Regions from separate parts of the Mesorhizobium sp. PL10 genome, predicted to be linked through region 2. Evidence: riboswitches for the same ligand, from Rfam matches in the RefSeq annotation. Region 2 holds a riboswitch; each other region holds the start of a gene.
What was found. A riboswitch is a leader RNA that binds a small molecule or an ion and turns the genes downstream of it on or off. The one in region 2 is predicted to bind cobalamin.

Region 1 (6,596 bases), on a different contig from region 2:
TCTGGAACCGGAGGTCATGAATGCACTTGCTGACTACGCCGCCAAGAGGGATGTCTCCCTGTCGCTGATCGCGGAGGCAGCTATCGCTTCTTTTTTGTCTCCGAATGCCGATGAACGATGAACGCAAAGAGGCGGCAATCGCAAGGCGGCTCGATCAGATCGACCGGCGCCTACAGCGGGTTGAACGCGATCTCGGCATATCGATCGAGACGCTGGCCTTGTTCGTGCGCTTCTGGCTCACGTCAACCCCGGCCTTACCTGACGCCGTTCAGCCTGAAGCGCGCACGGAAGGTAGGCAGCGCTATGACGCCTTCGTCGATTCGCTCGGCCGCAGGTTGAGCAAGGGGCCAAAGCTCAGCCAAGAAATTGGCGAGGACATTGCAGCTGCAGCACCGCCGGACACGGCTGAGTCGCACTCGAGAAAGGGAGACGCGGTCGGCCAGCTCGTCTGTACCGCATTTTGCAAGTTTCTGCACGTCGCGTTGCTGCCGGCCGTTTTCCTTGTTGCAACGCTCACATTCCTGCTTCTTCTAATCATCCCCGTCGACCGCGCTACAAATCGTCCATGAGCAGGTAGGCAGGCTGTTCCCGCGCTATCCAGACATGGCGTGGAGATCGCATGCGTACTTCTAACCAGCGCCGAAGTGCTGCGCGATGGACGACCGTCGATTTGGCTGCCGGCTAGTGGCTACACATACATAATCCGTGTCCAAAATCTGACAGCGACAGACGCCATGTCGGTTTTGCTACAAAAGGCGATCTTGCTCGATAGACCTCCTAAGCAAAGTCGTAGGCTTACTGGTGCTGAGCGAGGTGGCACGGCCTTTGCTTAATCTGAAGAGCGGCAATACTGAGTGAGGGCTGCCCACACGCTTCGTTCGCGTGTTCCGTTTCCCCGGAAAAACAAGCTCGCACAAAAAGTAGCGCATCTGGCGATAATTGGAGAGTGACATGGTGCTTCGGATGAATTCCCCGGCCCCTGCGATCAAGGTGCAGAGCTGGCTGCGTGGCGAGCCGCTGACCGCCTTCCAGCCTGGGAAACTGTACATCGTCGAATTTTGGGCGACGTGGTGTGGCCCATGCGTGGCGGCGATGCCCCATCTGGCGGAGCTGCAGGAGAAATACAAGGATCGCGGGCTTGAAGTTGTCGGGGTCGCCGCTTCTGAAGACGCTCCGACCGCGGACAAAGCGCGTACTAAGCTGGACGCGTGGTTGACGGAAAACTGCTCCTATCTGAACTATCGGATAGCGTTCGATTTCTCAAGCGAAATGGACAAACTTTGGATGGAACCCAGCTTCTCCCTCGGGATTCCGACCTCGTTCGTTGTCGATCGTGACGGCGCCATCGCGTTTATCGGTCATCCGATGGACCTGGCTGAGGTCTTGCCCAAAGTGATCGACGGCAGCTGGCGCACCAGCAAGCAAGCGAAAGCCGGTGATGCCAAGCGGATTGCCGAAAACGAAGGCAGAATGCGCGAACAAGCGGTGAAAACGCCGATATTGGAGAAATATTATGCGGCGTTCAAGAAACAGGAGTGGCACACCGCGCTCTCGGCCATCGAAGAGGGTGTCGCCTTGTTCCCGGACGATCCCAATATCCGGACTTGTCATGCGAATCTGCTACTTCACGAAATGCGCGATATGGAGGCAGGCTTGCCGGTCCTGCAGCTCTTCGTTCGCGACGCGATCAACAAGAACACCGTGAATTGGTTGTCTCAGGCACTGGAACAACTCTTCCATCCGGAGGAGGACTATTCAAACATTCCGTCTGCCGAGCGCTTCGCGATGGGCAAGGAGCTATCCGAACACATCCTGGCTCTGGATCCCCCGGAAGGCGACGGCCGCTTCAAGTTCCTATATTATCCGGCAGCCGGTCAGTACTTTTACGAGAGCGGGGACAAGGATCGCGCGATCGAGTTGATCGAAGTGGCACTGAAGTCGCTTGCTGATTGGCAGGATGGCTCGGAAAAAACGAAACGGCGGATTGGACAGCGATTGCTGCAGGCCCTGGCCAACTACAAGGGTGAGCAGGTTTGCTCACAAGATCTCTGTGTGGCTCCACAACAGGATTTCCCGAAGCCAAACCGCACCCGGCGGAAGAGGAAAGATGAAGAGGGATGACAGGTCGGAAAATCCTTTGGCCTGACTGGGCGATTTTGGGGGGTGCACGCACGTCGCAAGCACGCCGTAAAGGCGATAGAAGTCTGGGCGTATGCGTCGCTACCATCGTGGTTGGGTGGGATGCTGTCACTAGTCCTTCCTCTGTGCGCGGCAGCAAAGGCCTGCCTCGCGAGCTCAGGCGAGACGTCGTCAATGATGGCCGGTCGGCGCCGCGCCCAAAGATCGGTGAGCTAAAGTCGCGGCATCGTGCAGCCGCCGCTCGGTTCACCGTCTCCATGAATGATCCTGAGACATGGATCCTATAGTCTGGACGCCACAAACTTTTCGACCGTCAAGCCGGCCGCAAGCAGATCCGGCCAGATGTAGCTGCGCCCATGTTGTCTCCGTTCATGACCGAGGATCAAGCGTTCGCTTGGGGCCGCCGTTTCGCGCGCGGAACGGTAATGGAGCATCAGATTAGAGCTCGGGATGATGCTTGCGTAGAAACGCGAGTGGCTATCGCCGTGGCCCGCTGATTCAAGCCCCTGAAGCGTGTCGTCGAGATCTTTCAGAATACGTCGTATTTTGGCCAGGAAACAGTCGCCGGCGGCCGTCACCCTGACCCCGCCCGGATAGCGGTGGAACAAAGTCACGCCCAGTCTCAATTCGAGATCTTTTACGCGCCGGCTGAGCGCGGAAAATTGGAGGTTCATCGCGACAAATCCGGCGATGGCTGGATAGCGCAGCAGCCTGTAGCCGGGCTCCCAACCAATCAGCGCTACCCAGCGGAAACCGCCGCAGCGGCGTTCAAATCTGCGCTTGGCCACCTCTTCAACGATGTCTAAGCCAAGTGGCCGTTCAATGGGAGGAATCGAAAGCTCTTCGTCATACGTGCTCGATGCGACAGGGGCTTTCAGTATGCCTGCCATTGATTTTCGGCCGCCAAACCTCGATATCGGGCATAAAATCCATACCATTCGAGAGCACGGGAAATGTCGATGAGCGACCAATCAAAAGACCAAAGCGCGCCCGATGAAGCCGAGACGGCCGGGGCCAATGCCGAATGCAAGGAAGGCAGCCTCGATGGCGACTACGAAGCGGTTGCGCGGCTACTGAAGGCAAACGAAGAGTTGAAGGACCGCACGCTGCGCGTCGCCGCCGAGATGGAAAACCTGCGCCGTCGCACCGCGCGCGACGTGCACGATGCGCGCACTTATGCGGTCGCCAATTTCGCCCGCGACATGCTGTCGGTGTCGGACAATCTGCGCCGCGCGCTCGACGCCATTCCCGCCGAGGCCAAGGCGTCGGGCGATGCCGGCTTCAAGGCGCTGATCGAAGGCGTCGACCTGACCGAACGCACAATGCTGTCGGCGCTGGAACGGCACTGGGTCAAGAAACCGGCGCCAGAAGGCAAGAAGTTTGATCCCAACTAGATGCCGTAATGGGCCGGCCTTCGCGAGCATAGCCAGGTTGGGTGGCTGTCCCTCAGAATGATGGTGTTGAAACGGAGTCCGAGCGATCGGCTCCAAACATCATGAGAGGAACAGCCATGGAACATTATGCGGGAATCGATGTCTCTCTGGAAGAGAGCAGCGTGTGCATTGTTGACGCGACCGGAGCGATCATGCGCGAGGTCAAGATCGCCAGCGAGCCGGAGGCGCTGGTCCGCTATTTCGACGAACTGGAATTGTCTTTTAGTCGCATTGGACTCGAGGCCAGGCCATTGTCGCAATGGCTCCCAAAGGGCAGGAAATTGAGCAGGCTACCGGCCGAAAGGATCGCGATCACCCGACGCCCGGCAATTATCGTACCAAGTGGGATCACGATATAAAGATTTGTTTATGTGATTGACAGCAACGTCCTCTCCGGGGAATGTAAGTAGTCGATGGCTCTCTGATGCGGTTCGGCCGCAACAGAGCTAAGAGGGAAGCCGGTGAAGATGCCGGCGCTGCCCCCGCAACTGTAAGCGGCGAGCCAAGCTCACTCATGTCACGGAGGTCAATAGCCTCGGGAAGAGGGGCTGAGGTGTTGACCCGCGAGCCAGGAGACCTGCCACGGCGAACAAGGTCCACAGGCGGGGTGTCTCGGTGGGCGTAGCAACCGGCTCGTCTGCTTGCCAACGTCTGCCTTGCGTCCACGCCCCAATCATCGGGGTATGGTATGTCTCTCTCTCACATAGTTCCTGTAGCCACGCTTGGCCTGCCGCGCATCGGACGCCGTCGCGAGCTAAAGCGCGCGCTTGAGGCCTATTGGTCGCGAAAATCTTCCGCAGCCGACCTTCTCGAAACGGCGCGGGCGCTGCGTGTCGCGAACTGGATTGAACAACGCGACCGCGGCGTGACAAAGATTCCGTCCAACGACTTCTCACTCTACGATCATGTGCTCGACACAGCAACAATGGTCGGCGCTGTCCCGCCACGCTATGGCTGGAGGGTGGGAGAAATCTCGCTCGACACCTATTTTGCCATGGCTCGTGGCAGCCAAGGAGAGGCTGCTGGTGGCGGGCAAACCGGTCAAGCCGTGACAGCGCTGGAAATGACCAAGTGGTTCGACACCAACTACCACTACATGGTCCCGGAGCTCGCCGACGATCAAGCCTTTGCCCTGTCCTCCTCAAAGCCGTTGGATCACTTCCTTGATGCCAGAGCATTGGGCATTCACACTCGCCCGGTCATCCTTGGGCCCGTCACCTTCCTCAAACTCGCCAAGTCACCCACCCGGGACTTCAACCCTGTTTCGCTATTGCCGCGGCTGCTGCAGGTTTACGAGCTGCTGCTGCGTCGACTGAAACTCGCGGGCGCCGACTGGGTGCAGATCGATGAGCCGGCACTCGTGCTCGATCTCATTCCAAACGAGCAAGATGCGTTCAATTTTGCCTACGAGCGCCTTTCGAAAGTGGCACCGGAGCTAAAGATCATGCTCGCCACCTATTTCGGCGGGCTGAACGGCAACCTCGAGACCGCTCTTTCGCTTCCTGTGGGGGGCCTGCATCTCGACCTTGCACGCGCTCCCGAACAATTGGAGGCGGTGGGCCGGCTTGCGCCAAAAGACCTGGTGCTTTCGCTTGGCCTGATCGACGGTCGCAACGTTTGGCGCGCGAACCTGCGCCCCATGCTTGACCGGATCAAACCGGTCGTGGCCGGCTGGCCACTCGAGCGAGTGGAGATCGCGCCCTCGTGCTCGCTTCTGCATGTCCCGATCGACCTTGAACTGGAAACCACGCTGGACCGGGACGTAAGGTCGTGGCTCGCATTCGCGGCGCAGAAGATGGACGAACTGACCACGATCGCCCGGGCCTTGTCCGAAGGCCGGGAGGCGGTTGCAGCACAGTTGGAGTCTTCAACCCAAGCAGCCGCCGCGCGTCTGACGTCCCCGAAGATTCATGATCCGCTGGTCGAAGGACGCCTCGCCTTCGTCGACGAGAGCATGATGCGCAGGAAGAGCGGTTTTTCTGAACGTTCTAGGCTTCAGGACGAGCGGCTCTGTCTGCCGCCCTTTCCGACCACCACGATCGGCTCTTTCCCGCAAACGCCCGAGATTCGCAACGCGCGTGCCGCCCATGCAAAGGGAGAACTGAGCTATGTCGACTATGAGGCGTTCCTGAGGAAGGAGATCGAAGCAGCAATCCGTTGGCAGGAGGAGATCGGGCTGGACGTGCTGGTGCACGGCGAGTTTGAACGAAACGACATGGTGCAGTATTTCGGGGAGCAGCTTTCCGGCTTCGCCTTCACCCAAAATGCCTGGGTGCAGAGCTACGGGTCACGCTGTGTGCGCCCGCCGATCATTTTCGGCGACGTATCGCGGCCCAACCCTATGACGGTTCGCTGGTGGCGGTTCGCTCAATCGCTGACAGACAAACCCGTTAAGGGCATGCTCACCGGCCCCGTCACGATTCTCAACTGGTCCTTTGTCCGCGATGATCTCGCGCGCTCGGTCGTTTGCCGTCAGATCGCGCTCGCCCTTCGTGGCGAGGTGGGTGATCTCGAAAGCGCCGGCGCCAAGGTGATTCAGATCGACGAAGCCGCACTGCGCGAGGGCTTGCCGCTACGCAAGTCCGAGCGGGTGCATTATCTCGAATGGGCCATCGAATGCTTTCGGCTCGCTTCGACGGGCGTGTACGATGAGACCCAGATCCACACGCACATGTGCTACTCCGAATTCAACGACATTATTGACGCGATCGCGGCAATGGATGCCGATGTTATCTCCATCGAAACCTCTCGCTCGCAGATGGAGTTGCTCAACGCCTTCAAAAACTTCAATTATCCGAACGAGATCGGACCGGGCATCTATGATATCCACTCACCGCGGGTGCCGGGAATCGACGAGATGAAGAACCTGCTCTCCCAGGCGCGCCAGCGCCTTTGCGATAGTCAGATCTGGGTCAACCCCGATTGCGGTTTGAAGACACGTCGATGGGAGGAAGTCCGTCCGGCACTTGTCAATATGGTCAAAGCCGCGCGTTCTCTGAGAGACGCATCCAAGGCGGCCTAGCA
Region 2 (12,512 bases):
GCAGAGCCAGGCGTCGATGCGGCGCAGCGCCTCGTCGGGTGCATCGGTCCTGGCGACACCGGCTTCGGAGGCGAGGCCGGTTTTTTGGGCGGTGTCGACGATCAGTTTTGCCAGCCGATCGCGGCGGCGGCGGTCGAGGCCGTCGGCCTGGGCATACTCGTCGACCAGCCGTTCCAGTCTGTGCTGCTCCTCGTCGAGGCCCGCGCCGGCCAGCGGCGGTGGCAGATGGCCAAGCGTGACAGCGGCGATGCGCCGCTTCGCTTGTGCGGCCTCGCCCGGGTTGGAGACGATGAAGGGATAGATGACCGGCAACGGGCCGGTGACGATTTCGGGAAAGCAGGCTTGCGACAGCGCAACTGTTTTGCCCGGCAGCCATTCCAGCGTGCCGTGCGCGCCGACATGGATGATGGCATGAACGCCGAGCGATTTGCGCAGCCACAGGCCGAAGGCGATGAGGTCGTGGCGCGGGGGCAGCGTGGGGTCGTGGTAGTCGGCGCGGCGGTCGGCGGAACGGCCGCGATCTGGGGCCAGCGCCACGGTGATGTTGCCGAAGGTCGCGGCGCGGAAGGGGAAATGTGGCGAGGTTGGCGCGTGAGCACCCCCCTCTGTCCTGCCGGACATCTCCCCCGCAAGGGGGGAGATTGTGCTGTCACCGCCGGTTTCGCCAATCTCCAACTTCGGAAGTGACGCATCGACGGCAAAGCTGCTGATCTCCCCCCTTGCGGGGGAGATGTCCGGCAGGACAGAGGGGGGTGCCTCGCGCGAACTTCTCTCTTCGGCCTTTCCCCATGCCGCCTCTACCGCAGCAATAGCTTTAACCGGCAGACCCTTCGAGAAGTGGCGATACTCCTCCACCTCCAGCCCGTCGCCACTCCGCTCCAGCAAATCCAGCAACCCTCGCGGCGTTTGTGGAATCCCTTCAACCGCATAGCCCTGCTCCTTCAGGTCATGCAGCATGGCGAGCACGCTCGACGGCACATCCAAGCCCACGGCATAGCCGGTGCGGCCGGGCGCGCTTGGATAGTCCGGAATCAGGATCGCCAGCTTGCGCTCGGCGAGAGCTGTCTCCTGCAACCGGATGAAGGCCGCTATCCTGTCCGCGACCTGCGCCACGCGATCCGGCTCCGGCCGGTTGGCGAAGGCGCGGTGGCCAAGTGCGGGATCGGTCTCGCTCTCGCCCTTGAAGGAAATCGCGCCGGCGAGGATGCGGCCGTCGAGTTCGGGCAGCACGACATGCATGGCGAGGTCGGCGGGCGCCAAGCCGCGCTGGTTCCTGTCCCAGACGTCGCGGCGTGTGGTGGCGACGATCACCTGGAAGACCGGCACGCCGGCACGGTCGAACAGGGTTTCGACGCCGGGTTCGGCGCCGGAAGCGAAGGCGGTCGCGGTGATGATGGCGGCGGGGTTTAGCGAGGCCAGTGCGGTTTCGACGAAGGCCAGCGACGTCGGGTCTTTCAGGCTTGAGACGAAGATCGGGACGGGGAGGATGCCGCGCTGGCGGAGCGCCTCATAAAGCGCGTCGATGGGCGCGACATCGGCAGCCAGCAGCATCGAGCGGTAGAAGAGGATGGGGATGATGGCGATATTGTCAGCGCCGCGTTCCCGCCCACCCCCCTCTGTCCTGCCGGACATCTCCCCCGCAGGGGGGGAGATTGAGCTCGCATCAATGGCTTCGCCTATCTCAGACGAAATAGCGCCTGCATTCGTGACGGCCGATCTCCCCCCTTGCGGGGGAGATGTCCGGCAGGACAGAGGGGGGTGTGCAGGATTGCCAATCTCAATAACCCCACGCCCCGGCTGATAATACCCCGCCTTCGGCACGCTGACCGGCTCGGCCGCCGCCACATTCGACCCAGCCAACCCCGCCAGCCGCTGCACCAGCCCGCTCATATTCGCCGGGCCGCCCTCGCGGAAATAGCCGAGCAAGGCGTCCAGCTCCGCGCGCGGCAGCGTCGAGGCTTCGATCAGCCTGAGATCCTCGTCATGGCTTTCGCCGGGCAGCAGCGCCAAGTTTATGCCCCGCTCACGAGCAGTCGCGGCAAGCTGGTCGCAGCCATAGCGCCACCAGTCATAGCCGCCGAGGATGCGCACCAAGATCACCTTGGCGTGGCGGGCGACGCTGTCGACCCAGAGGTCGACGGACATGGGGTGGCGCAGGTCGCGGAGCGCCGCCAGCCGCATCGAGGGCAGGCGGGCGGTATCGGCCTTCCATGCCGCAGCAAGGCCGGCGAGGTCGCTGTCGGTGAAGGACAGCGCCACGATATCCGCCGGCGTTTGCCTGAGATCAACTGGCTCGGCGAGATCGTCGAGCGAGGTGGATGTGGTCGTGAGTATATGCATCGCTGCCTGTGTTTTCGCGTCAGCCGGCCAGTATAGCCTCGATCGCCGGGCGGTTCAGCCCCTTCAGCCCGATGACAACGAGGCGCGAGCGGCGGTCGTCCTCGGCGGTCCAGGCGCGGTCATAGTAGTGGTTGACGCGCGGGCCGACGGCCTGCAGCAAAAGCCGCATCGGCTTGCCGCCGACATCGACGAAACCTTTGACGCGCAACACATTCTCTTCCTCGGCAACGGTGGCGACACGCTTTGCCAGGTCATCCGGATTGGCGATCGAGGGAATGTCGACAATGAAGGTGTCGAAATCGTCATGCTCGTGGTCGAAGGCGCCGTCATGATGCGACTTGCGGTTCTCGATGTCGTCCTCGACGCCGAGGCCGAGGCCGAGCAGCACCGAGGGGTCGACCTTGCCATGCGCGGTCGGCACGATTTTTACGGCACGGGCGGAGTGCTCATTGATGATGGCGTTGGCGCGGGTTGAACCGGCCGAGTCCATCAAATCGCTCTTCGACAGGATGATCAGGTCGGCGCAGGCGATCTGGTCCTCGAAGACTTCCTCGACCGGGTCGTCGTGATCGAGCGTCTCGTCAGCCACGCGCTGCGCCTGAAGCGCGTCCATGTCGTTGGCAACGCGGCCTTCGGCCAGCGCCGGGCCGTCGACCACGGCGATGACGCCATCGACGGTCACGCGGCTTTTCACCGTCGGCCATTGAAAGGCCTGGACCAGCGGCTTGGGCAGGGCCAGGCCCGATGTCTCGATCAGGATGTGGTCTACCTTCGGCGTCAACGCGAGGATCTGGTTGAGCGCCGGCACGAAATCGTCGGCGACGGTGCAACAGATGCAGCCATTGGCCAGTTCGACGATGTTTTCCTCGGGGCAGGTGTCGATGCCGCAGCCTTTCAGGATCTCGCCGTCGATGCCGATGTCGCCGAACTCGTTGACGATGATGGCAATGCGCTTGCCCCCCGCGTTTTCGAGGAGATGGCGGACCAGCGTCGTCTTGCCGGCGCCGAGGAAGCCGGTGACGACAGTGCAAGGAACACGGGAAACGGAAGCGTTCATGGTCAGTCCTTCAGCAGGTCGAGGGGTGGAATGCGGGCAACGAGGCCGCGCTTGAGGCTATCGGGCCGGCCGCGCCAGGGGATGAGGCCATCGGTGGAGGTGGCGAAGAGCTTTGCGCCGGTGACGAGGTCGGCACCACTGGCTGTGGTCAGATCGCCGAAGACATAGCTCCAGCAGCCATCGCGCAGGATGGCGGCGCTCAGTCGGCGCTTGCAATTGCCGAGGCATTCGACGGTGCGGACGCGGATGTCGTCATCGGATGCGGCGCGGCGCGTGTCGCCGGCCAGCAGTTCGCCGGCGCGGGGATGGGCGTCGGAGCCGGTCTCGTCGCGGCAGGAGGCGCAGACGACGACGGTGACGCCCGACAAGGCATCGCTATCGGCGGACGAAACATCCGCTGTGCCAGCCGAAAAACTGCTGTTCTGGTCCAAAACCGGGCTCCTTGCCCGGAAACCCGCCGGGCGATCGGATTATATAGTCGCAGACGGCAGGTCTCCTGGCTCGCGAGTCGTCGCCTTGGTTAGCCGCCTTCCCGGTGTTACCCAGTGGCTTTCGGCCCAGGCTCATCGCTTACAGTTGCGGGGACAGCCGCGGATTTGGGATTTTGTCCCGCACCGCATTCCCTCTTGGCCCTTGCCGTTGCGGGCAAGGGACCGTCTGGAGCGGATTTAGGCTTTTGCGGGCAGCGGTGTCAACGCACGGCTACGACACGGCGATGTCGGCCAGCGCCGGCCCCAGATCGCCGGCCGGCGCGATTTGCATGCTTTCCAGTTCAAGCCAGCCCTGCATCTGCTTCAATTCCTCGAAGAGCTGAGCGGCGGTGTCAGGCGGCGCGCCGCGCTCGGCGTAGGCGGCGTGGACACGCAGCACGCCTGCCGGACGATCGGCCTTGAGGTCGACGCGGGCGACGATGCGGTCGCCAAGGAGGAACGGCAGGACGTAGTAGCCATACTGCCGCTTGTCGGCCGGGGTGTAGATCTCGATCCGGTAGTGGAAATCGAACAGGCGCTCCGAGCGTGAGCGCTCGAAGACGACGGGGTCGAACGGCGCCAGCAGCGCGCGGGCCTCGATTTTTCGGGGGATGCGGGCGTCCCGGTGGAAGTAAGCCGGCTTGTCCCAGCCTTCGACGCGAACCGGCAGCAGTTCACCCAGCTCGACCAGTTCCTCCAGTCGGCCCTTCATGTCGGCCGGCGACAGGCGGAAATAGTCGCGCAGGTCGCCGGAGGTCGCGATGCCGTGGGCGCGGGCGGAAATGCGCAGCAATTCGCGATGTGCGTCCTCGGCGGCCGGCACCGGCAGATCGAGGATCGCCTGCGGCAGCACGCGCTCGGGCAGGTCGTAGAAGCGCTCAAAGCCACGGCGGTGCGCTGTGGTGATGCGGCCGGCCCAGAACAGCCATTCGAAGGCATGCTTGGCATGGCTCCAGCCCCACCAGCCGCCCGAGCCTTTTTGGCCTTCCAGGGCCGAAGCGGCGATCGGTCCGCGCTCGACGACCGCGCGATAGATCTCCTCGATATAGGCGGCGTGCTCGCGGCCCCATTTGGCCAGCCCCAGATACATTTCGTCGCCGCTCTCGGCTCGCTGCATGCGCCAGCGCATCAAAGGCCAGGTCTCGACCGGCAGGAAGGAGGCCTCATGCGCCCAGTATTCGAACACCGTGCGCTTGCGGGTGACGGCGGCATTGTCGAGCAGGGATAAGGGGTAGGACCCAAGGCGCGAATAGAGCGGCATATAGTGGGCGCGCACCACGGCGCTGACGGAATCGATCTGCAAGAGGCCGGTGCGCGAGAGCACGCGGGCGAGGTGGCGGCGGTCCGGTGTACCGCTCGGCCGCGGGTCGGTAAAACCCTGCGCGCCAAGGGCGATCCGCCTGGCCATGGCGAGCGATATTTTGTCCTTCATCAAGATACCTTTGCCCCTGGTCCTGTTGCCGTATTTTTAGCCGGTGATTCCGGCCATGCTAGCAGGCTTGTGGCGGGAGACATGTCAGGAGACAAAAGTGGAGTAGAAAGTGAAGGAAATCAAACAAGAGCGGATCGGACCAGTTTTTCCCGACCTGCCGTCCAGCACTGCGTTTTGAACAAGGTTTGACTTGCTTCGCCGAAAGCCCTGCGCTAACCCTCGCCGCGTTGCAGCATAGGCACCTAAAACGGTTCAGCGGTTAAACTGTCACGCTTCCGCATTAGGGTTGGTTGCTGTAATCAACGTGGATTGGCCGCCAAGGGAAAGCCGCAGCATGAACGCACTGCTCAGTTCGTACCTGCCCATCGTCCTCTTCATCGCCGTGGCGGCGGTCATTGGCCTGGTGCTTATCATAGCGCCGTTCCTGGTGGCCTACCGCAGTCCCGATCCCGAAAAGCTTTCCGCCTATGAGTGCGGCTTCAACTCGTTCGACGATGCCCGCATGAAGTTCGACATCCGCTTCTACCTGGTGTCGATCCTGTTCATCATCTTCGACCTGGAAGTGGCCTTCCTGTTTCCGTGGGCGGTGTCGTTTTCGAAGATCGGCATGCTCGGTTTCTGGTCGATGATGGTGTTTTTGGCGGTGCTGACCATCGGCTTTGCCTATGAATGGAAAAAAGGAGCGCTGGAATGGGATTGAACGACAGTTCCGGTACGCTCGTTGCGCCGAAGCCCAAAGGCCTGATCGACCCCAATACCGGTCGTCCGGTCGGTTCTGACGATCCGTTCTTCCTCGAGATCAACAATGAACTCGCCGACAAGGGCTTTCTGGTCACCTCGACCGAGGCGCTGATCACCTGGGCACGCAGCGGTTCGCTGATGTTCATGACCTTCGGTCTGGCGTGCTGCGCGGTCGAGATGATCCACACCTCGATGCCGCGCTACGATTCGGAGCGGTTCGGTGTTGCGCCGCGCGCGTCTCCGCGCCAGTCCGACATCATGATCGTCGCCGGCACGCTGACCAACAAGATGGCGCCGGCGCTGCGCAAGGTCTACGACCAGATGCCGGAGCCGCGCTACGTCATCTCGATGGGCTCCTGCGCCAATGGCGGCGGCTATTACCACTATTCCTATTCGGTGGTGCGCGGCTGCGACCGCGTCGTGCCGGTCGACATCTATGTCCCCGGCTGCCCGCCGAGCGCCGAAGCGCTGCTCTACGGCATTCTTCTGCTGCAGAAGAAGATCCGCCGCACCGGCACGATCGAACGGTAAATCCATGGCCGCATCCCTTAGCGAACTGTCGACCTATCTCGGCGAAAAGCTGCCGCATCGCGTCCATGACCCGGTGCTGGCCTATGGCGAACTGACGATCTCGGTCGAGCCCGGCGACCTGACCGACGTGGCGACCTTCCTGCGCGACGATGCGGGCTGTCAGTTCATTTCGATCATCGATGTCTGCGGCGCCGACTACCCGTCGCGCGCCAAGCGCTTCGACGTTGTCTATCACTTGCTGTCGCCGAAGCAGAATTTGCGCATCCGCATCAAGGTCCAGGCCGACGAAGAGGCGCTGGTGCCGTCGCTGACATCAGTTTATCCCGGCGCCGACTGGTTCGAGCGCGAGACCTACGATCTCTACGGCGTGCTGTTCTCGGGCCATCCGGATCTGCGCCGCATCCTCACCGACTACGGTTTCGAGGGTCATCCGCTGCGCAAGGATTTCCCGCTGACCGGGTTTGTCGAAGTGCGCTACGACGACGAAGCCAAGCGCGTGATCTATGAGCCTGTCGAGCTGAAGCAGGAATTCCGCAATTTCGATTTTCTTTCCCCGTGGGAAGGCACCGACTACGTGCTGCCCGGGGACGAAAAAGCCAAGACGAATTGAGGCGCCAGAATGGCTGAAACCTCCGTCCGCAATTTTAACATCAACTTTGGACCTCAACACCCTGCGGCGCATGGTGTTTTGAGGTTGGTGCTTGAGTTGGACGGCGAAGTGGTCGACCGCGTCGATCCGCATATCGGCTTGCTCCACCGCGGCACCGAAAAGCTGATCGAGCACAAGACCTATCTGCAGGCGGTGCCCTATCTCGACCGGCTCGATTATTGCGCGCCGATGAACCAGGAGCATGCCTTCGCGCTTGCCGCCGAGCGGCTGCTCGGCATCGAGGTGCCGAAGCGCGGCCAGCTGATCCGCGTGCTCTATTGCGAGATCGGCCGCATCATGTCGCACATCCTCAATGTGACGACGCAGGCGCTTGATATCGGCGCGCTGACGCCGCCGCTATGGGGCTTCGTCGAACGCGAAAAGCTGATGGTTTTCTATGAGCGCGCCTCCGGTTCGCGCATGCATGCGGCCTATTTCCGCCCCGGCGGCGTCCATCAGGACTTGCCGGCGAAGCTGGTCGAGGACATCGGGAAGTGGATCGATCCGTTCCTGAAGTCGCTTGACGATCTCGACAAGCTCTTGACTGGCAACCGCATCTTCAAGCAGCGCAATGTCGACATCGGCACGGTGTCCCTGGCCGATGCCTGGGCCTGGGGTTTCTCCGGCGTCATGGTGCGCGGCTCGGGTGCGGCCTGGGATCTGCGCAAGTCGCAGCCTTATGAATGCTATTCCGAGATGGATTTCGATATCCCGATCGGCAAGAACGGCGACTGCTACGACCGTTATCTCGTGCGCATGGAAGAGATGCGCCAGTCGGCCAAGATCATGCGCCAGTGCGTCGACCTCTTGCTTGGCAAGGAGAGCACCGGCCCGGTGTCGAACCTCGACGGCAAGGTGGTGCCACCGAAGCGCCAGGCCATGAAGCGCTCGATGGAAGCGCTGATCCACCACTTCAAGCTCTACACCGAGGGCTATCGCGTGCCGGCCGGCGAGGTCTATGCGGCCGTCGAGGCGCCGAAGGGCGAGTTCGGCGTCTATCTCGTCTCCGACGGCACCAACAAGCCGTATCGCTGCAAGCTGCGCGCCCCCGGTTTCGCGCATCTGCAAGCCATGGATTTCCTCTGCCGCGGCCACATGCTGGCCGACGTCACCGCCGTGTTGGGTTCACTCGATATCGTGTTCGGGGAGGTCGATCGGTAGCAATGAATGCTCTTGTCACTGCAGCCGTTCTGGCAATGGCGGCCCAAGTTCCCGCATGGGGTCCGGATGGTCGACTTCTGTCGAGAGACTTGGTCAAAATCGGATTTGAGCTGGTCGCTGAAGGTGACTTGTTGATGGGGCGCACGTACGAGAGGCACGCGCCGATGGATCAGGATTTTGTTATTCATTCCCATCCGGCATGCCCGATTGAGACGTTCGTAGCCCAAGTGCCCGGCCGGCCGAGGCCTTATTGTGTCTCTTGGGTTGGTGATCGGTATGATGAATATGTCCGCCTGAAACGCGGCAAAGAAGAGTTTGTGTGCGTGTTAGGGCAATCTGAGAACTGCTATCGAGTCTCCAGTTCGGTTCAATAAGAAAACATAAAAGCGAAAATCCATGTCAGTCCGCCGTCTCGCAGAAGCCAGCGTCCAGCCAGCCTCCTTCGCCTTCAACCGGGCGAATGCGGCGGCCGCCAAGCAATGGATCAAGAAATATCCGAAGGGCCGCGAACAGTCGGCGATCATTCCCCTGCTGATGATCGCGCAGGAGCAGGAGGGCTGGGTCACCAAGGCGGCGATCGAGACGATTTCCGACATGCTCGGCATGCCGCGCATTCGCGGGCTCGAGGTCGCGACCTTCTACACGCAGTACCAGCTCAATCCGGTCGGCACCCGTGCCCATATCCAGGTCTGCGGCACCACACCCTGCATGCTGCGCGGCTCGGAAGCGCTGATGGACGTGTGCCGCTCCAAAATCCATCACGACCAGTTCCACACCAATGACAAGGGCACACTGTCGTGGGAGGAGGTCGAGTGCCTTGGCGCCTGCGTCAACGCACCGATGGTCATGGTCTTCAAGGACACGTTCGAGGATCTGACGCCGGAACGGCTGGCCGAAATCATCGATCTCTACGATGCCGGCAAGGGTGCCACGGTCCCCACAGGACCGCAGAACGGTCGAACCGGCTCCGAGCCGGCGCCTGGCCTGACGACGCTGACGAGCGAAAAGGCGATCCTCAAGGCGACGCGCGACAAGGAAGCCAAAGCGGCGACCAAGGCTGCCAAAGCGGCGCCAGCGGCAGTTGCGCCGGCCGCTACGGTTTCGCAGGCGCCGGCCGCAGCGCCAGTTGCGCCGTCCAAGGCCGGCAAGCCAAAGACCGATGCTCCAGAGACCAGTCCGGCTCTGAAGTCGCCATCGCCGGTCAAGGTCGCGCCCGAGGTGGAAAAAGCAGCGAGCGTTGCCGCACCGTTGCATTCGGCTGCCAATGCCAATCTGGCTGCGCCGGAAGTCGAGGAGGTCTCGAAACAGCGTAGCGGCCCCAGGAACAAGGCCGAGCCGGCGGCTGCCTTCAAGGCGCCGGAAGTCAAGATACCAGCCGCCAAGCCGGCAAAACCGTCGCTGGAAGACAAGAACCGTCCGGCCGGCATCGACAGGCCCGCAGCGGTCGACGATCTCAAGCTGATCTCGGGCGTCGGCCCGAAGATCGAGGGCATCCTGCATACGCTGGGCATCTTCACCTTCGCGCAGGTCGCTTCCTGGAAGAAGGCCGAGCGCGACTGGGTGGACGGCTATCTCGCCTTCCAAGGGCGTATCGACCGCGACGACTGGGTCGGTCAGGCCAAGGTGCTCGCCAAGGGCGGCGTCGCCGAATACATCCGCGTCTTCGGCAAGAAGCCGGTCTGAGGGACGAACAATGCTTCAGGATAAAGACCGCATCTTCAACAACATCTACGGCCTCTTCGACAAGTCGTTGGCCGGCGCCATGGCGCGCGGCGCCTGGGACAACACGCCGGGCATAATCGCCAAGGGGCGCGAGTGGATCGTCAACGAGATGAAGGCGTCGGGTCTGCGCGGCCGCGGCGGCGCCGGCTTCCCGACCGGGCTGAAATGGTCGTTCATGCCCAAGCAGAGCGACGGCCGGCCGAGTTATCTCGTTGTCAACGCCGACGAATCCGAGCCCGGCACGTGCAAGGATCGAGACATTCTACGCAACGATCCGCACACGCTGGTCGAGGGGTCGTTCATTGCCGGCTTCGCCATGGGCGCGGTCGCCGCCTACATCTATGTGCGCGGCGAGTTTGTCCGCGAGCGCGAGGCGCTGCAGCGCGCCATCGACGAAGCCTATGAGGCCAAGCTGATCGGCAAGAACAACACGTCGGGCTACGATTTCGACATCTACATGCATCACGGCGCCGGCGCCTACATCTGCGGCGAGGAGACCGCGCTGCTCGAAAGCCTGGAAGGCAAGAAGGGCCAGCCGCGCCTGAAGCCGCCATTCCCGGCCAATGTCGGCTTGTACGGTTGTCCGACAACGGTCAACAATGTCGAGTCGATCGCAGTGGCGCCGACCATTTTGCGCCGGGGTGCGGCCTGGTTCTCGTCCTTCGGCCGCCCCAACAATGTCGGCACCAAGCTGTTTTGCATCTCGGGCCACGTCAACAATCCGTGCACCGTCGAAGAGGCGATGTCGATCCCGTTCCGTGAACTGATTGAGACGCATTGCGGCGGCATTCGCGGCGGCTGGGACAATCTGCTCGCAGTCATTCCGGGCGGCGCTTCGGTGCCGTTGGTGCCGGCCGAGCAGATCATCGACGCGCCGATGGATTTCGACGCGCTGCGCGACCTCAAATCGGGCCTCGGCACGGCAGCTGTCATCGTCATGGACAAGTCGACCGATATCGTGAAGGCGATTGCCAGGCTGTCCTATTTTTACAAGCACGAAAGCTGCGGCCAGTGCACGCCGTGCCGCGAGGGCACCGGCTGGATGTGGCGGGTGATGGAGCGGCTGGTGCGCGGGGAAGCACAGAAACGCGAGATCGACATGCTGCTCGACGTCACCAAGCAGGTGGAAGGCCATACGATCTGCGCGCTGGGCGATGCGGCGGCATGGCCGATCCAGGGCCTGATGCGGCATTTCCGCGGCGAGGTGGAGCGACGCATCGACGAGTTTTCGCGCAACGCGCACCGGGCCGAGCCGGTGATGGTGGCGGCGGAATAGATTTGAAATACGGGCGCAAGCCCGGGACTGACATATAGGGGCGGGGCAGACGAAGAAACGACCAGGAGATATCTATGGCGCCGTATTCGAACCCTTTGATGCCCAATTTGGACCAGCTTGAGAAGATGAACCAGGATTTGACCAGGATGATGCCGAGGGAGATGGCCAGCGCCGTCAACCTTCTCGCGCATCCTGTCGCCGGTGCCGCCGCCATGTCGGCGCTGGGCTTCGGCCTCGCCAACCACGCCTTTGGCGTCTGGCTCGGCGCTATGTCGGGCGCTGCCGAGGCTTCGCAGCGGATTTTCCAGCCGATCATCGACGATTTCGACCAGCGCGCCGAGCGTTACTCGGAGACCGCCCCCGCCACCAAAGCGCGCGCCGCGACCAAGACCCTGATCGCCGAGGCGCAGACCTTTGCCCAGGAGGTGACTGATATTGCCGCCCGCACCGTCAATGCCGAGCCGGAGAAGGCCGATGCCGTCGCCGAAGACGCGACGACCGGGCTGATGCCGGAGGATTTCAGGCAGCCCAAGACCATTGCGCGTCCGTCCAAGCCGTCGGATCTCAAGGCAATAACGGGTGTTGGGCCGAAGCTGGAAAAAGTGCTGAACGGCCTCGGCATCTGGACCTTTGCCCAGATCGCTGCATGGACGCCGGAAGAGATCGCCTGGGTCGAGGATTACCTGTCGCTCAAGGGCCGCATCGGCCGCGACGAGTGGACCCGCCAGGCGGCGGCGCTGACGCTCGCCGCCAAGGCGAAGAGGTAGGGGGCAGGCATGGATGTCCACGACAGGCGCGATGTTCTCGATGTGCGCAATGCCATCGTCAGCAACTCCAGATTTGACGATGTGAACCTGTCGAACACGCAGTTTCACAATGTCAACCTGTCGGCGGCCCTGATGGACGACGCGAACCTCTCGAACGCGTTTTTCAACAATGTGAATATGAGCAACGTGAAGATAGAAAACGCTGACGTCGCCGGCATGATGATCAATGGCATCAGGCTGAGCGATCTGTTTCAGGCATATGAGACGGCGCAGACCGCCGGGGGCAATTGATGGCAAAGCTCAAGGTCGACGGGAAAGAAATCACTGTACCCGACCACTACACGCTGCTGCAGGCGGCCGAGGACG
Region 3 (12,512 bases), on a different contig from region 2:
CGACGGGACGTTCGTCATGAGCTCGCCCAAGGCTTTCGAAGGCGATCGCGGCCAGCGCGTCTACTATGCCTCGTCGGCGCCGCCGAAATTCACCACCGACAACTACAACACGGTGCTGTTTTCCGAAGGCATCGGCCGCTCCTTCATGAACTCGCTGACCGTCACCATTCCGGCGACGGTCATCCCGATCCTGATCGCCGCCTTTGCCGCCTATGCGCTGGCCTGGATGCGCTTTCCCGGCCGCGCGCTGCTGATCGCCGTCATCATCGGCCTGCTCGTCGTACCGCTGCAGATGTCGCTGATCCCGTTGCTCAAACTCTACAACGGCGTCGGCACTTTCTTCGGCGTGCCGTCGAAAACCTATCTCGGCATCTGGCTGGCGCATACCGGCTTCGGCCTGCCCTTCGCCATCTATCTCCTGCGCAGCTACATTGCCGGCCTGCCGCGCGAGATCATGGAATCGGCGCGCATCGACGGCGCCAGCGATTTCGAGATCTTCGTCAAGATCGTGCTGCCGCTGTCGTTCCCGGTGCTGGCCTCCTTCGCCATCTTCCAGTTCCTGTGGGTGTGGAACGATTTGTTGGTGGCGATGGTTTTCCTCGGTACCGAGGGCGATCAGATCGTGCTGACCGCCAAGCTCAATGCGCTGCTCGGTTCGCGCGGCGGCGACTGGGAGATCCTGACGACATCGGCCTTCGTCACCATCATCGTGCCGCTGATCGTGTTCTTCTCGCTGCAGCGCTATTTCGTCCGCGGGCTTCTGGCCGGCTCGGTCAAAGGAGGTTGAGAGTAATGCAATCCGCGTTGAAGGCGACCTCGAAGCCAGATCTCGCAGTCGATCGCGACTGGTGGCGAGGCGCGGTGATCTACCAGATCTATCCGCGCAGCTACCAGGACTCGAACGGCGACGGGATTGGCGACCTCCAGGGCATCATCCGCAGGCTGCCCTACATCGCCTCGCTGGGCGTCGATGCCATCTGGATTTCGCCCTTCTTCAAGTCGCCGATGAAGGATTTCGGCTACGATGTCTCGGACTATTGCGACGTCGACCCGATGTTCGGAACGCTTGCCGATTTCGACGCGCTGGTCGCGGAAGCCCATCACCTCGGCCTCAAGGTGATGATCGACGAGGTGCTGTCGCACACCGCCGACATCCATCCATGGTTCAAGGAGAGCCGCGCCAACCGCAGCAACCCGAAAGCCGACTGGTATGTCTGGGCGGATGCCAGACCGGATGGCACGCCGCCCAACAACTGGCTGTCGATCTTCGGCGGCTCGGCCTGGCAGTGGGACACCAGCCGCCAACAATATTATCTGCATAATTTCCTGTCCGAACAGCCGGACCTCAACTTCCACAATTCGGAAGTCCAGGACGCGCTGCTCGACGTCACCCGCTTCTGGCTGGAGCGCGGCGTCGACGGCTTCCGCCTCGACACCATCAATTTCTACTTCCACAGCCAGGGGCTGGAGAACAACCCGCCGCTGCCGCCGGAAGAACGTAACGACCAGACCGCACCTGCGGTCAATCCTTACAACTATCAGGACCATATCTACGACAAGAGCCGGCCGGAGAACCTTGCCTTCCTCGAACGGTTCCGGGCGCTGCTCGACGAATATCCGGCGACTGCCGCCGTCGGCGAAGTCGGCGACTCGCAGCGCGGGCTGGAAGTAGTCGCCGCCTACACGGCCGGCGGAAAGCGCGTCCACATGTGCTATTCCTTCGATTTCCTGGCGCCGGAAAAGATCAGCGCCGCCAAGGTGCGCCAGGTGCTGGAGGCCTTCGGCAAGGTCGCCAGCGACGGCTGGTCATGCTGGGCCTTCTCCAATCATGACGTGATGCGTCCGGCCTCACGCTGGGCCGCCGACGAGGCCGATCCGGCCGCCTATCTCAAGGTGATCTCGGCGCTGCTGATGTCGCTGCGCGGTTCGGTCTGCCTCTATCAGGGCGAGGAGCTTGGGCTGGGCGAAGCCGAGCTCAGGTTCGAGGATCTGCAGGACCCCTACGGCATCCGCTTCTGGCCCGAATTCAAGGGCCGCGACGGCTGCCGCACGCCGATGGTGTGGGATGCAGCCGCCAGCAATGCCGGCTTTTCGACGGCCAAGCCCTGGCTGCCGGTACCGGGCAAGCATTTGTCGCAAGCGGTCAACGTGCAGCAGGGCGACGCCGCCTCGCTGCTCGAGCACTACCGGCGCTTTCTCGGCTTCCGCCGCCAGCATCCGGCGCTGGCCAAAGGCGACATCGAGTTCATCGAAAGCGAGGGCGACACCGTCGCCTTCACCCGCCGCGAGGGTAATGAGCAGATCGTCTGCGTCTTCAATCTGGGCAGCAGGCCGGCCGAGGTCGATCTCGGCGGCCAGGCGCTGCAGCCCTTGGCCGGACACGGTTTTTCGGGACAATCCGGCACAGGCTCCATCCGCCTCGGCGGCTACGGCGCCTGGTTCGGGCGTATCGACTGAGTTTTGACGAAACGGAATTTCTTGAGGAAATCTGGGTTCTCTAGGGAAATCACTGGGAGGAAATCATGGCCGATGTCACGCTGAGACAAGTGAAGAAATCATACGGCAATCTGCACATTCTCCATGGCATCGACCTCGACATAAAGTCGGGCGAGTTCATCGTCTTTGTCGGCCCTTCGGGCTGCGGCAAGTCGACCTTGCTGAGGTCCATCGCGGGGCTTGAGGAGATCACCTCCGGCGAGCTGAAGATCGCCGGCGAGGTGGTGAACGATGTGCCGCCGTCCAAGCGCGGCATCGCCATGGTGTTCCAGTCCTATGCGCTCTATCCGCACATGACCGTCTACGACAACATGGCGTTTTCGATGAAGATCGGCAAGGAAAGCAAGGCCGAGATCGACAAGCGCGTGCGGCAGGCCGCCGAGATCCTGCAGCTGACCAAATATCTCGACCGTCTGCCCAAGGCGATGTCGGGCGGCCAGCGCCAGCGCGTCGCCATCGGCCGCGCCATCGTGCGCAATCCGAAGGTGTTCCTGTTCGACGAGCCGCTGTCGAACCTCGACGCCGCGCTCCGCGTCGCCACCCGCATCGAAATCGCCAAGCTCAAGGAATCGATGCCCAACACGACCATGATCTACGTCACCCATGACCAGGTCGAAGCCATGACGCTGGCCGACCGCATCGTGGTGCTGAAGGACGGCCATATCGAGCAGGTCGGCACGCCGATGGACCTCTACAAGAAGCCCGGCAATCTGTTCGTTGCCCAGTTCATCGGCTCGCCGGCCATGAACATCCTGCCGGCGACCATCGACAAGACGGGCGACCCGACCGTCGTCAGCCATGTCGGCGGCCGCAAGGCGACAGTGCCGATCGCGACGCCGGCGTCCGCCAAGGGTGCGGCGGTCAGCTTCGGCGTGCGGCCGGAGGATCTGTCGGTCGCCACCGGCACGGAATATCTTTTCGAAGGCGTGGTGGACTATGTCGAGCAACTCGGCGAGGTCCAGCTGGTCTATATCGACATCGGCCGCGCCGACCTGCCGCTGGTGACCAAGCTGCCCGGCAATGTCGAGGTCAAGCGCGGTGCAAAGCTGCGGCTGACGGCGGATGCCGGCGACCTGCACATCTTCGACGCCGACGGACACTCCTTCTCGCTCAAGCCGGTGGAAGTGAGGGCTGCCTGAGAGTCGGCTCGTCGTATCGGCATGAAAAAAAGCGGCAGGCCAGGCCCGCCGCTCTTTTTTTGGAAACTTCGGCTGTTAGCGGTTGCCGAAGAGGTTCCGGTCGCTGCCTTGCGGGGCAGATTTCTGTACGTCGCCCGACGAGTTCAACAGCTTGTACACCGGCGAACCGGTGTTCGGAACCGACGACGTCCGTGTGTTGTCGACGTTGACGGTCGCCTGGTTGTCGACGGCGCTGGAGCCGACATTATCGTTGCGGGCGTAAGCACTGCCAGCGGCAACCAAAAGCGCAGCGGCAGCAAGAGCAATCTTCTTCATTTCAGGTCTCCTGAGTTTCATCATGCGGCAAAGCGGCTATCCCGCCGCTCTGCGTTTTGTTCGATGTTCGACTGGGATCGTTGTTGGAAAACCCTGAGGTCGGATCCCGATCGGCCGTTAGCGGCCGAAGAGGTTGCGGTCGGCGCCCTGTGCAGGGGCCTGAGCAGCCGAATCTGACTTCGCAACCGAAGCCGTGTGGCCGCTGTCGGTCGACGCAACCGCAGGCTGGTTGGCACCGTTCGAACCATAGTTGTCACTGGCGGCGAAAGCGCTGCCGGAAATGGCCACAACGGCGGCGGCAGCGAGGATAATCTTTTTCATTTCAAATGCTCCTGAATTTCTTCGAAATCCCAATAGCGACGGACGGGCCGCCACTCTTTTTGTTTGGATCGGGATCGGCTGTTAATGGCCGAAGAGGTTGCGGTCGCTGCCCTGAACGAGGGGCTGCTTGTCAACGGGCGCCGACTTCTGAATGGAAGCCGTATACGAGCCGTCAGCCGCCGCGGTGGGCTGGTTCGCTCCATTGGAACCGTAATTGTCGCTACCAGCGAAGGCACTGCCGGTGATGGCCAAAACGGCCGCGGCAGTGAGGATGATCTTTTTCATTTTTAGCACTCCAGTTTGTCTGTCCGTCTAGCGGCGTGTGGTGGGAGAATTCGCGTCGTTCGGACAGCCCCCGATGTGGGAAAGCCAGAGGCTGGTTTCCAATCACGAAGTTGTTCCGGCTGGGCCATGACTTCGCCTCTTGTAATTTTCGTAAGCATGCCTACTATCTAATTTTATGCCAATAATACAAAGCCTTACGTAACAGTGCCATCCGGCTCACCGAGTGTGTCAGGGCGTCAGCGTTCACACCGTCCTGCACGCATTGTCAACAGAAACGAACCGTTCGGTTCGATTTTAGAAACTGCTAATAGTCACTTTTCGATACTGTTGGTCTTTTTTGACCCGGCCAAGAGCCGGACAAGAGGCGATTCGAAACAGCAAAGATCGCTCGCCAAATCAGGATTTCGGCCCCGCAGTCGCCAGCCGATGCGCATGCGATGCGTGTCGCGCCGCATGGAGACGATGTCGCTTTCATGCCGATGTCGCGACCGCTGCCGTGATTAGATGATTCCATCTCAGGTGCCGCTTCGTGACGACGGAGCGGAGAATTGGGAAGCCGGTCTAAATCCGGCGCTGCCCCCGCAACGGTGGTGGAGTTCAAGTCGCAACGGGAGACCACTGGGCGAGAAGCCTGGGAAGGTGTCGCGATGGTCCGCAAGGACAACTCCAGAGCCCGGAAACCAGCCCGAGATGCTTGAACTCGACTGATCGCGGTGGGCGGTCAAGAGGTGGATAGTGCATGTCCGGCGTCGCGCCGGCCTGCAGCCGATCCTTCCTCCATCACCACCAAGTTCAGTCCTTGAACCATGAGGACAGAACTATGGATGCGCGCAACGACATGCAGAGGCTCTTGAACGGCCGCAAGCAAGGTTATTCGCTCGAGCAGCCCTTCTACACTGACCCGGACTACTTCAAGCTCGACATGGAGCTGATCTGGTATCGCGACTGGCTGTTCATCGGCCATGATTGCGAGCTGCCGAAGCCCGGCAGCTATATCACCGTGCAGATCGGCGACTATCCGGTGGTGCTTGTCCGCGACCAGAAGGGCAACATCAACGCCTTTCACAATTCCTGCCGTCATCGCGGCAGCCGCGTCTGCAACACCGAGAAAGGCACGGCGGCAAAGCTGGTCTGCCCCTATCACCAGTGGACCTACGAGCTCGATGGCCGATTGCTGTTTGCCCGCCAGATGGCCGAGGGTTTCGACAAGAGCCAGTTCGGCCTGAAGCCGGTCGCCTGCGAAAGTGTGGCCGGTTACGTCTTCATCTGCCTGGCGAAAGAACCCGCAGACTTCGCGCCGATGCGGGCCATGATCGAACCGTACCTCAAGCCGCACCGGCTGAATGAAGCCAAGATCGCCTTCGAGACCACGATCATCGAGAAGGGCAACTGGAAGCTGGTCTGGGAAAACAACCGCGAGTGTTATCACTGCGCCGGCAACCATCCCGAACTGTGCAAGACATTTCCGGAAGCGCCGACGGTGACCGGTGTGCAGGGCGCAGACAGCGACCCGGAGATGCTGGCGCACTGGGCAAAATGTGAGGCGGCGGGCCTGCCGAGCAAGTTCCGCATCGATCCGGCCGGACAATATCGCGCCACCCGCGCGCCGCTGCTGCGCGATGCCGTCAGCTATACGATGACGGGAAAGCGCGCGGTGACGAAGAACCTTTCCGACACCGTTGCCGCCGATCGTATCGGCACCTTGATGCATTACCACTATCCGACGACCTGGAACCACATCCTGATCGACCATGCCGTGACCTTCCGCGTGCTGCCGATCAGCGCCACCGAAACCGCGGTGACGACCAAGTGGCTGGTACACAAGGATGCGGTCGAGGGCGTCGATTACAGCCTTGAAGAGCTCACGCATGTCTGGACCGAGACCAACGACCAGGACCGCCGCATCGTCGAGGAAAATGCATTCGGCATCCTGTCGCCGGCCTATGAGCCAGGCCCCTATTCGGAGCTGCACGAGGGTGGGGTGATCCAATTCGTCGAATGGTACGCGGCCTTCATCGGTCCCCGTCTTGCCGAAGGCGGCCGGCCGGCGCTGCGCAGCGTGGCGTGAGCTCATGTCGCCCAAAAGTGTTTCGCGGTTTTGGGATCATGACATGAGCAGAGCACCAGATGGCGCCGTGGAACGACAGGCTGCAGGTGCTGGAAGTGATCGGCGTCAGCGACGAGGCGCCTGACGTCAAGACCTTCACCTTCCGGTCCGATAACCAGACCTGGTTCCGCTACAAGCCGGGCCAGTTCGTGACGCTGGAGCTGCCGACACCGGACGGACCGCTGATGCGCACCTACACGCTGTCATCCTCGCCGTCGCGGCCGTTTTCGATCGCGGTGACGGTGAAGGCACAGGCCGGCAGCATCGGCACACGCTGGATGTTCGACCATCTGGTGCCCGGCTCGCACGTCAAGGCCTATGGGCCGGCCGGCGATTTTTCGCTGCACAGCCACCCGGCGGCCAAATATCTGTTCATTTCTGCCGGCTCCGGCGTGACGCCGATGATGTCGATGCTGCGCTGGCTGAACGATTGCGCGCCATGGACGGATGTCGGCTTCGTCAACTGCGCGCGGCGTGCCGAAGAGATCATCTTCCGCAAGGAACTCGAACTGCTCGGCGGCCATATGCCCGGCCTGTCGCTCGGCTTCATGATCGAGGAACGCTCAAGCCGTGAAGGCTGGTACGGCCATATGGGCCGCATCGACGCGATCCGGCTGCCGCTGCTGGCGCCCGATTTCCGCGAACGCGAGATCTTTTGCTGCGGCCCCGATCCGTTCATGCGCGCCGTGCGCGGAATGCTGGAGGCCGCCGGCTTCGACATGACGAAGTACCATCAGGAGAGCTTTGCCGCGCCCGCGGTGGAGGAAATCCCGGCGCCGTTTGCCTCACCAGCTGAAGACGGCGCTGCTGTCCCTGTCGAAGCCGTGACGCCGATCCGCTTCTCGCTTTCGGAGGTCGACGCCGGCTGCGTCGCCGGCCAGACCGTGCTGCAGACAGCGCGCAGCTCGGGCGTGCGGATACCAGCCGCCTGCGAGTTCGGCCTGTGCGGCACCTGCAAGGTGAAAAAGGTCTCCGGCGCTGTCGAGATGAGCCACAATGGCGGCATCCTCGACCACGAGATCGATGACGGGTTCATCCTTGCCTGCTGCTCGAAACCGCTGTCGGCGCTCGAAATCGAGGCCTGACCGACCGACATCGCTGCAACCTGTCATGAGGCGCCGACCAAGGAGTTCGCGGCTCTTTGTCTTGCCAAGGAAGGGCCAACTGATTTAGACGCACTCGGGAGGGCTTTGCCAGACCGTGGCGTCTGGGACGGGGAAGAAGCAATGCAGCAACGGGTCTACGCGGTAGCCAGCAAGGACATCGTTTTCGAATCGTTCGATGGCGAGGCCGTCGTTCTCGACCTTTCGAACGGCAAGTATTTCGGCTTTTCCGATTCCGGCAGCCGGGTATGGCAGGCACTGTCGTCAGGCGTCGCCGCCCAGTCGCTGGTAGAGGCGAGCGCCGGCGGCGCAGCGACGATCGGAATGGCTGATCTCGATGGCTTCATTGCGCGACTGGTCGACTTCGGGCTGCTCGTGCCTGCCGAAACGCCGGAGCAACCGCTTTCGAGTGACCTCGCGGCCGAACTCGCCGCCACCCGCGAGCCGCTCAAGGTCGACGTTCATGACGACCTTGCCGATCTCATCATCGTCGATCCCATCCATGAGGTCGAGGAACCGCTCGGCTGGCCTGCGGTGAAGCAGGCATAGATACTTCCCGGGCGACCCGGCGCGATACCGGACGCTGGAACAATCAGGCCATGCCCTCGATCACGCTGCAAACCCTGCCGGACTATGCCCGCCAAGTGCTGGCGGCGGCAGAAGACGCCGCTGCCTGCTATCCCGTCACCACCAAGGTTCGGTTGCCCGGGCTGGATCTGACCGTCCATCTCGATCATGGCGCGCTGGCGGATGCCATGGGCCGCGCCTTCGTACCGGCTCCGGACGATTCATCCGCATCCGGCGACTGCCGCATTTTTGTCGCCCATCCGGGCATAGCCGGCGTTGCCGCCCCGGCGAGCTGGGGCGGCGAGTACAACCATCATGCCTTTGCCAACCGGCTGGCCGAGGCCGGATTGCGCGGCAGCTACTATCACGACCTCGACTTCTGGCAGTTCCATGATCCGCAACGCCATGTCGGGGCGCAACTGATGATGTCGGCCGACGCCTTCCCGCCATGGGAACAAGGGGCGCCGCTGCGGGCCTTCCTGCATTGGGAATATGCGGCGCGCGGCATGCGGCTCACCCATGCCGGCACCCTCGGTATCGGCGGCAAGGGTGTGCTGCTGGCCGGCTCCGGTGGTGCCGGCAAATCGGGAACTGTCGTCGCCGGCCTTATCAACGGGCTCGACAGCGTCGGCGACGACTATGTGCTGATAGACAGGACCGAAGACGTGACGGCGTATCCGCTGTTTGCCACGCTCAAGCAGGACCCGGAAGGGTTCAGGCGGCTGCAGCTGGACCGCACGCTGAAATCGTACCAACCCCTGAACTGGCAAGGCAAGCACGCCTTTCACATTGACGAGATTGCATCCCGGCGAATTCCTGCAAGTCTGGACATTATTGCGTTGATGGTGCCCCATATCAGTGGAGGTACGAAAAGCTCGATCATGCCCATAGCGCGCAAGGACGCCATGATTGCGCTGGCGCCGTCCGGCATCGTGCAAATGCCGGGCGAGCGGGAGGCGGGCTTTCGCTTTTTCAGCGAACTCACCCGCGATCTGCCGTGCTACCGGCTGTCGCTGGGGACCGAGCCGCGCGAGATCGCCGACGCGATCGCCGATTTCCTGGTTCGGGGCCTGTCGTGAAGCTGAGCGTGATCATGCCGGTCCACAACCGCGAACGCCATGTAGGCTCTGCGCTGCGCTCGCTGCTCAGACAGCGAGATGCCGCCGACCTCGACATCATCGTCATCGATGACGGGTCGACCGATGGCTCGGCGGGGGTAGTGCGCTCCCTGATCGCAGAGGCACCCTGCATTCGCCTTTTCCAGCAGGAAAACGCAGGGGTGACGCGGGCGCGCAACGCCGGTCTCAGGCAATTGCTGCCGCAGACCGCACTGGTGTCGTTCCTCGATTCGGACGACATTTCCCCGCCGGGCCGCTTCAAGGCGGATCTTGCCTGTTTCGAGAACGATCCCGGCCTTGAACTGACCTATTCCCTGATGATGCTGGTCGACGGCATAGACGATGATACGCTGGAGCCCGAAGCCGGCAGCCATAGCATCACGGTTCGCGGCATTCATTTGTCGGCCGGCCTTTTCGCGCGCCGGCTTGTCGACCGGATCGGCGGCTTCGATACGGATTTCAAGCAGGCCGAGGACACCGACTACCTGCTGCGCATCTTCGAAAGCGGCCCCAGATATGTCATGCCCGATACGGTAGCGCTTTACTACCGACGCCATCCCGGCAACATGACAAGGGAAGCCGAAGTCCAAGCCCGCGAATTCATGCGCGCCGTCTTCAAATCGATGAAGCGCCGCGAGGCCGACCCATCGCTGCCGCCGATCGAAGGCATCTTCGATCTGAGGCCTCTCGCTGATTGGCGGTTCTCGTAATGGCCAGCTACGGCGTCGTCATGCCTGCGTTCAACGCGACCAGCACCATCGCCGAGACACTGCGCTCGGTCGCCGACCAGACTGTCAAGCCAGATGCCATAATCGTCGTCGACGACGGCTCGAGCGACGATCTTGCCGCTGTGATCGGCACGCTGAATATGCCGGTGACGCTGCTACGCCAGGACAATGCCGGCCCCGGCAGCGCCACCACCAAGGGCATATCGGCGCTGTCGACACCGCTGGTGGCGACGGTAGATGCCGACGATCTGTGGCTGCCGGCCAAGATCGAAAAACAGCTTGCGCATTTCGAGCGATTTCCGGCGACGGCGGGTGTCTTTACCCATATGCGCAGTTTCCGCGATAACCGGCCCGATGTGGCTGAGGCTGCCGCTGTACCGGGCTGGTCGCGCACGACGATGATGATCCGCCGGGAGGTGGCCGAGGCGGTCGGTCCGATCATCGATCCGCCGGGCGGACGCGGCGAGATGATCGACTGGATCGCCCGGACGCGCGAAGCGGGCTTTGTGCTCGATATGCTGGACGACGTGCTGGCCTTGCGCCGCATCAGGCCCGGCAGCCTGTCCTATGGCCGCGATTCGCGCGACCGCGGCTATCTCGAAGTCGTCCGGCTGGCAATGCAGCGCCGGGCGCGAAACAAGGCGGTTGAGAATTGACTGCCACGACGATCCGCCGCATCGGCCGCCGGTTTCCGGACTATGGCTGGTCGTGGCCGACCGGCGGCCTCGACCAGTTGTTGAAGGCTGCCTTGCTGCCCGACGAGGAGGCCGCCGGCCGCCATGCCGCGCGCTGGCTGGACGAGAACGACATCGACCGCGTGGCGTTTCGCGAACACCGGCTGCTGGCGGCGATTTCCCACAGGTTCGGCCGCAAGCTCGCCGCCCATCCGGCGCACCCCCGTCTGGTCGGTCTGCAAAAGATGCTGTGGACCAAATCGCGGCTGGCCATGCGCGAGGCCGAGCCGGCTTTCCAGGCGATGATCGATGCCGGCTGCGCCGTCATGCTGATCAAGGGCGCCAGCCGCATCGCCGTCGACGCGTCCGCGCAGCGCGGCCGGGTGGCGCACGACATCGACATATTGGTGCGCCCGCAAGACATGGTTGCAGCCTTCGACGTCCTCAGCGAGCGCGACTGGCAGATCGCCACCGGCGTCAGCCTGCAATATCTGCGCACCAGGCTGGCGTCGCTGCGCTCGATGAACTTCTTCAAGGGCAGTTTCGGCGACATCGACCTGCATCAGTTCGCTTATGACGGGTCGCAGCAAAGCACCGAGGACGATCTGGCGATCTGGCAGCGCGCGCTTGCAGCCGAATTCAATGGTGTGAACCTGCTCGTGCCCTCGCCTGCTGACCGCATGGCGCTCGCCATCGCGCATGGCGGCCTCGATGCCCATACCCACAGCGACTGGCTGGTCGACTGTGCGGTCGCCATTCAGGGCGGCGAAGTCGACTGGGAGGTATTCGCCGATATCGTCGCCAGGCGCCGCTTGGCCGTCGCCGCTGCGGTGGCGCTCTCATACCTCAGCCTGGAGATCGGCATCGCGGTTCCGCCGGCCGAACTCGCCAGAACCGTGGCGATGGCCGATCGCGCCGGCCTGTCGCGTTGGTCTTCGGTATTGCAGGCCAAGCCGCGCACCGATTTCGGCAGCCTGGTCTGGCTTTCCCGCGGCTTCGCCAAGCAGTTGCGCCTGAAACGCAGGAAAGGCCGCCTGCAGGCGGCACCCGAACTTGTCTGGCGTGGCAGGTCGATGCCGTACAAGGCAAGGCCGGTGCCGCCGCCATTTGCGCTTTCGCAGGCTCTCCCGCATGCCGACAGGGCTGGAGAGATGATGCTGGACATCACCGTCCGGATCGTCGTTCCGCCGGTTCGCCGACGCATCGAGATGGAGATCAATGCCGGCGACCGGCATATCGCGCGCTTGCGCTCGATGGCGATCAGCCGCACCGGCGGCGAAAAATTGTTGCGGTTTCGCGGCCGGGTGAAGCTGGAGGACGCCGGCCAGGCGCTGGTTCTCGAAGCCCGGCCGTCGCGCCAGTTCCGAAACTGGGACAATGAGGCTGACGTCGCCGCCTATGGCGCGCTGCCGTTCCAATTGCTGTCGGCGCGGTTTTTGCCCGCCAGACGACCGGACCTACTCAGACGCCATAGCGCTCGGTGCGGATGATTTCTGCCGGCATGCCGGCGTCGATCAACGCCTGGGCAGCGGCCGAGACGAAGGCGTTCGAGCCACAGACAAAGGCCAGCGCCGGAGGTTGCGGCAGCCGCGTGAGGGCCTGCATCACCATGGCCGTGTCGATGCGCCTTGAATAGTCGGACGGCCGCTGGGCGGCCTC

Region 1: another riboswitch for cobalamin. It lies ahead of metE (5-methyltetrahydropteroyltriglutamate--homocysteine S-methyltransferase); the one in region 2 lies ahead of ACWGTO_RS25575 (DUF1636 family protein).
Region 3: another riboswitch for cobalamin. It lies ahead of ACWGTO_RS16750 (aromatic ring-hydroxylating oxygenase subunit alpha); the one in region 2 lies ahead of ACWGTO_RS25575 (DUF1636 family protein).

What each region holds. Positions count from the first base shown of each region.
Region 1 is NZ_JBSKBR010000068.1:1,370-7,965, forward strand. It holds partial or broken gene ACWGTO_RS32220 (CopG family transcriptional regulator) at 1-386, shown strand, start outside; gene ACWGTO_RS32225 (TlpA disulfide reductase family protein) at 952-2,121, shown strand; gene ACWGTO_RS32230 (LysR family transcriptional regulator) at 2,421-3,029, opposite strand; partial or broken gene grpE (nucleotide exchange factor GrpE) at 3,099-3,530, shown strand; partial or broken gene ACWGTO_RS32240 (IS110 family transposase) at 3,650-3,847, shown strand; cobalamin riboswitch at 3,970-4,171, shown strand; gene metE (5-methyltetrahydropteroyltriglutamate--homocysteine S-methyltransferase) at 4,261-6,594, shown strand.
Region 2 is NZ_JBSKBR010000019.1:54,413-66,924, reverse strand. It holds gene ACWGTO_RS25585 (cobaltochelatase subunit CobN) at 1-2,340, opposite strand, end outside; gene cobW (cobalamin biosynthesis protein CobW) at 2,360-3,397, opposite strand; gene ACWGTO_RS25575 (DUF1636 family protein) at 3,400-3,828, opposite strand; cobalamin riboswitch at 3,867-4,070, opposite strand; gene ACWGTO_RS25570 (winged helix-turn-helix domain-containing protein) at 4,100-5,299, opposite strand; gene ACWGTO_RS25565 (NADH-quinone oxidoreductase subunit A) at 5,634-5,999, shown strand; gene ACWGTO_RS25560 (NuoB/complex I 20 kDa subunit family protein) at 5,990-6,571, shown strand; gene ACWGTO_RS25555 (NADH-quinone oxidoreductase subunit C) at 6,576-7,181, shown strand; gene ACWGTO_RS25550 (NADH-quinone oxidoreductase subunit D) at 7,191-8,381, shown strand; gene ACWGTO_RS25545 (NADH-quinone oxidoreductase subunit E) at 8,778-10,064, shown strand; gene nuoF (NADH-quinone oxidoreductase subunit NuoF) at 10,075-11,379, shown strand; gene ACWGTO_RS25535 (NADH-ubiquinone dehydrogenase) at 11,454-12,146, shown strand; gene ACWGTO_RS25530 (pentapeptide repeat-containing protein) at 12,156-12,437, shown strand; gene nuoG (NADH-quinone oxidoreductase subunit NuoG) at 12,437-12,512, shown strand, end outside.
Region 3 is NZ_JBSKBR010000009.1:163,072-175,583, reverse strand. It holds gene ACWGTO_RS16780 (carbohydrate ABC transporter permease) at 1-787, shown strand, start outside; gene bglA (beta-galactosidase BglA) at 793-2,457, shown strand; gene ACWGTO_RS16770 (ABC transporter ATP-binding protein) at 2,523-3,635, shown strand; gene ACWGTO_RS16765 (DUF680 domain-containing protein) at 3,711-3,950, opposite strand; gene ACWGTO_RS16760 (DUF680 domain-containing protein) at 4,068-4,271, opposite strand; gene ACWGTO_RS16755 (DUF680 domain-containing protein) at 4,353-4,556, opposite strand; cobalamin riboswitch at 5,057-5,259, shown strand; gene ACWGTO_RS16750 (aromatic ring-hydroxylating oxygenase subunit alpha) at 5,377-6,624, shown strand; gene ACWGTO_RS16745 (2Fe-2S iron-sulfur cluster-binding protein) at 6,684-7,748, shown strand; gene ACWGTO_RS16740 (PqqD family protein) at 7,890-8,315, shown strand; gene ACWGTO_RS16735 (serine kinase) at 8,366-9,412, shown strand; gene ACWGTO_RS16730 (glycosyltransferase family 2 protein) at 9,409-10,161, shown strand; gene ACWGTO_RS16725 (glycosyltransferase family 2 protein) at 10,161-10,835, shown strand; gene ACWGTO_RS16720 (nucleotidyltransferase family protein) at 10,832-12,343, shown strand; gene ACWGTO_RS16715 (FAD-binding oxidoreductase) at 12,315-12,512, opposite strand, start outside.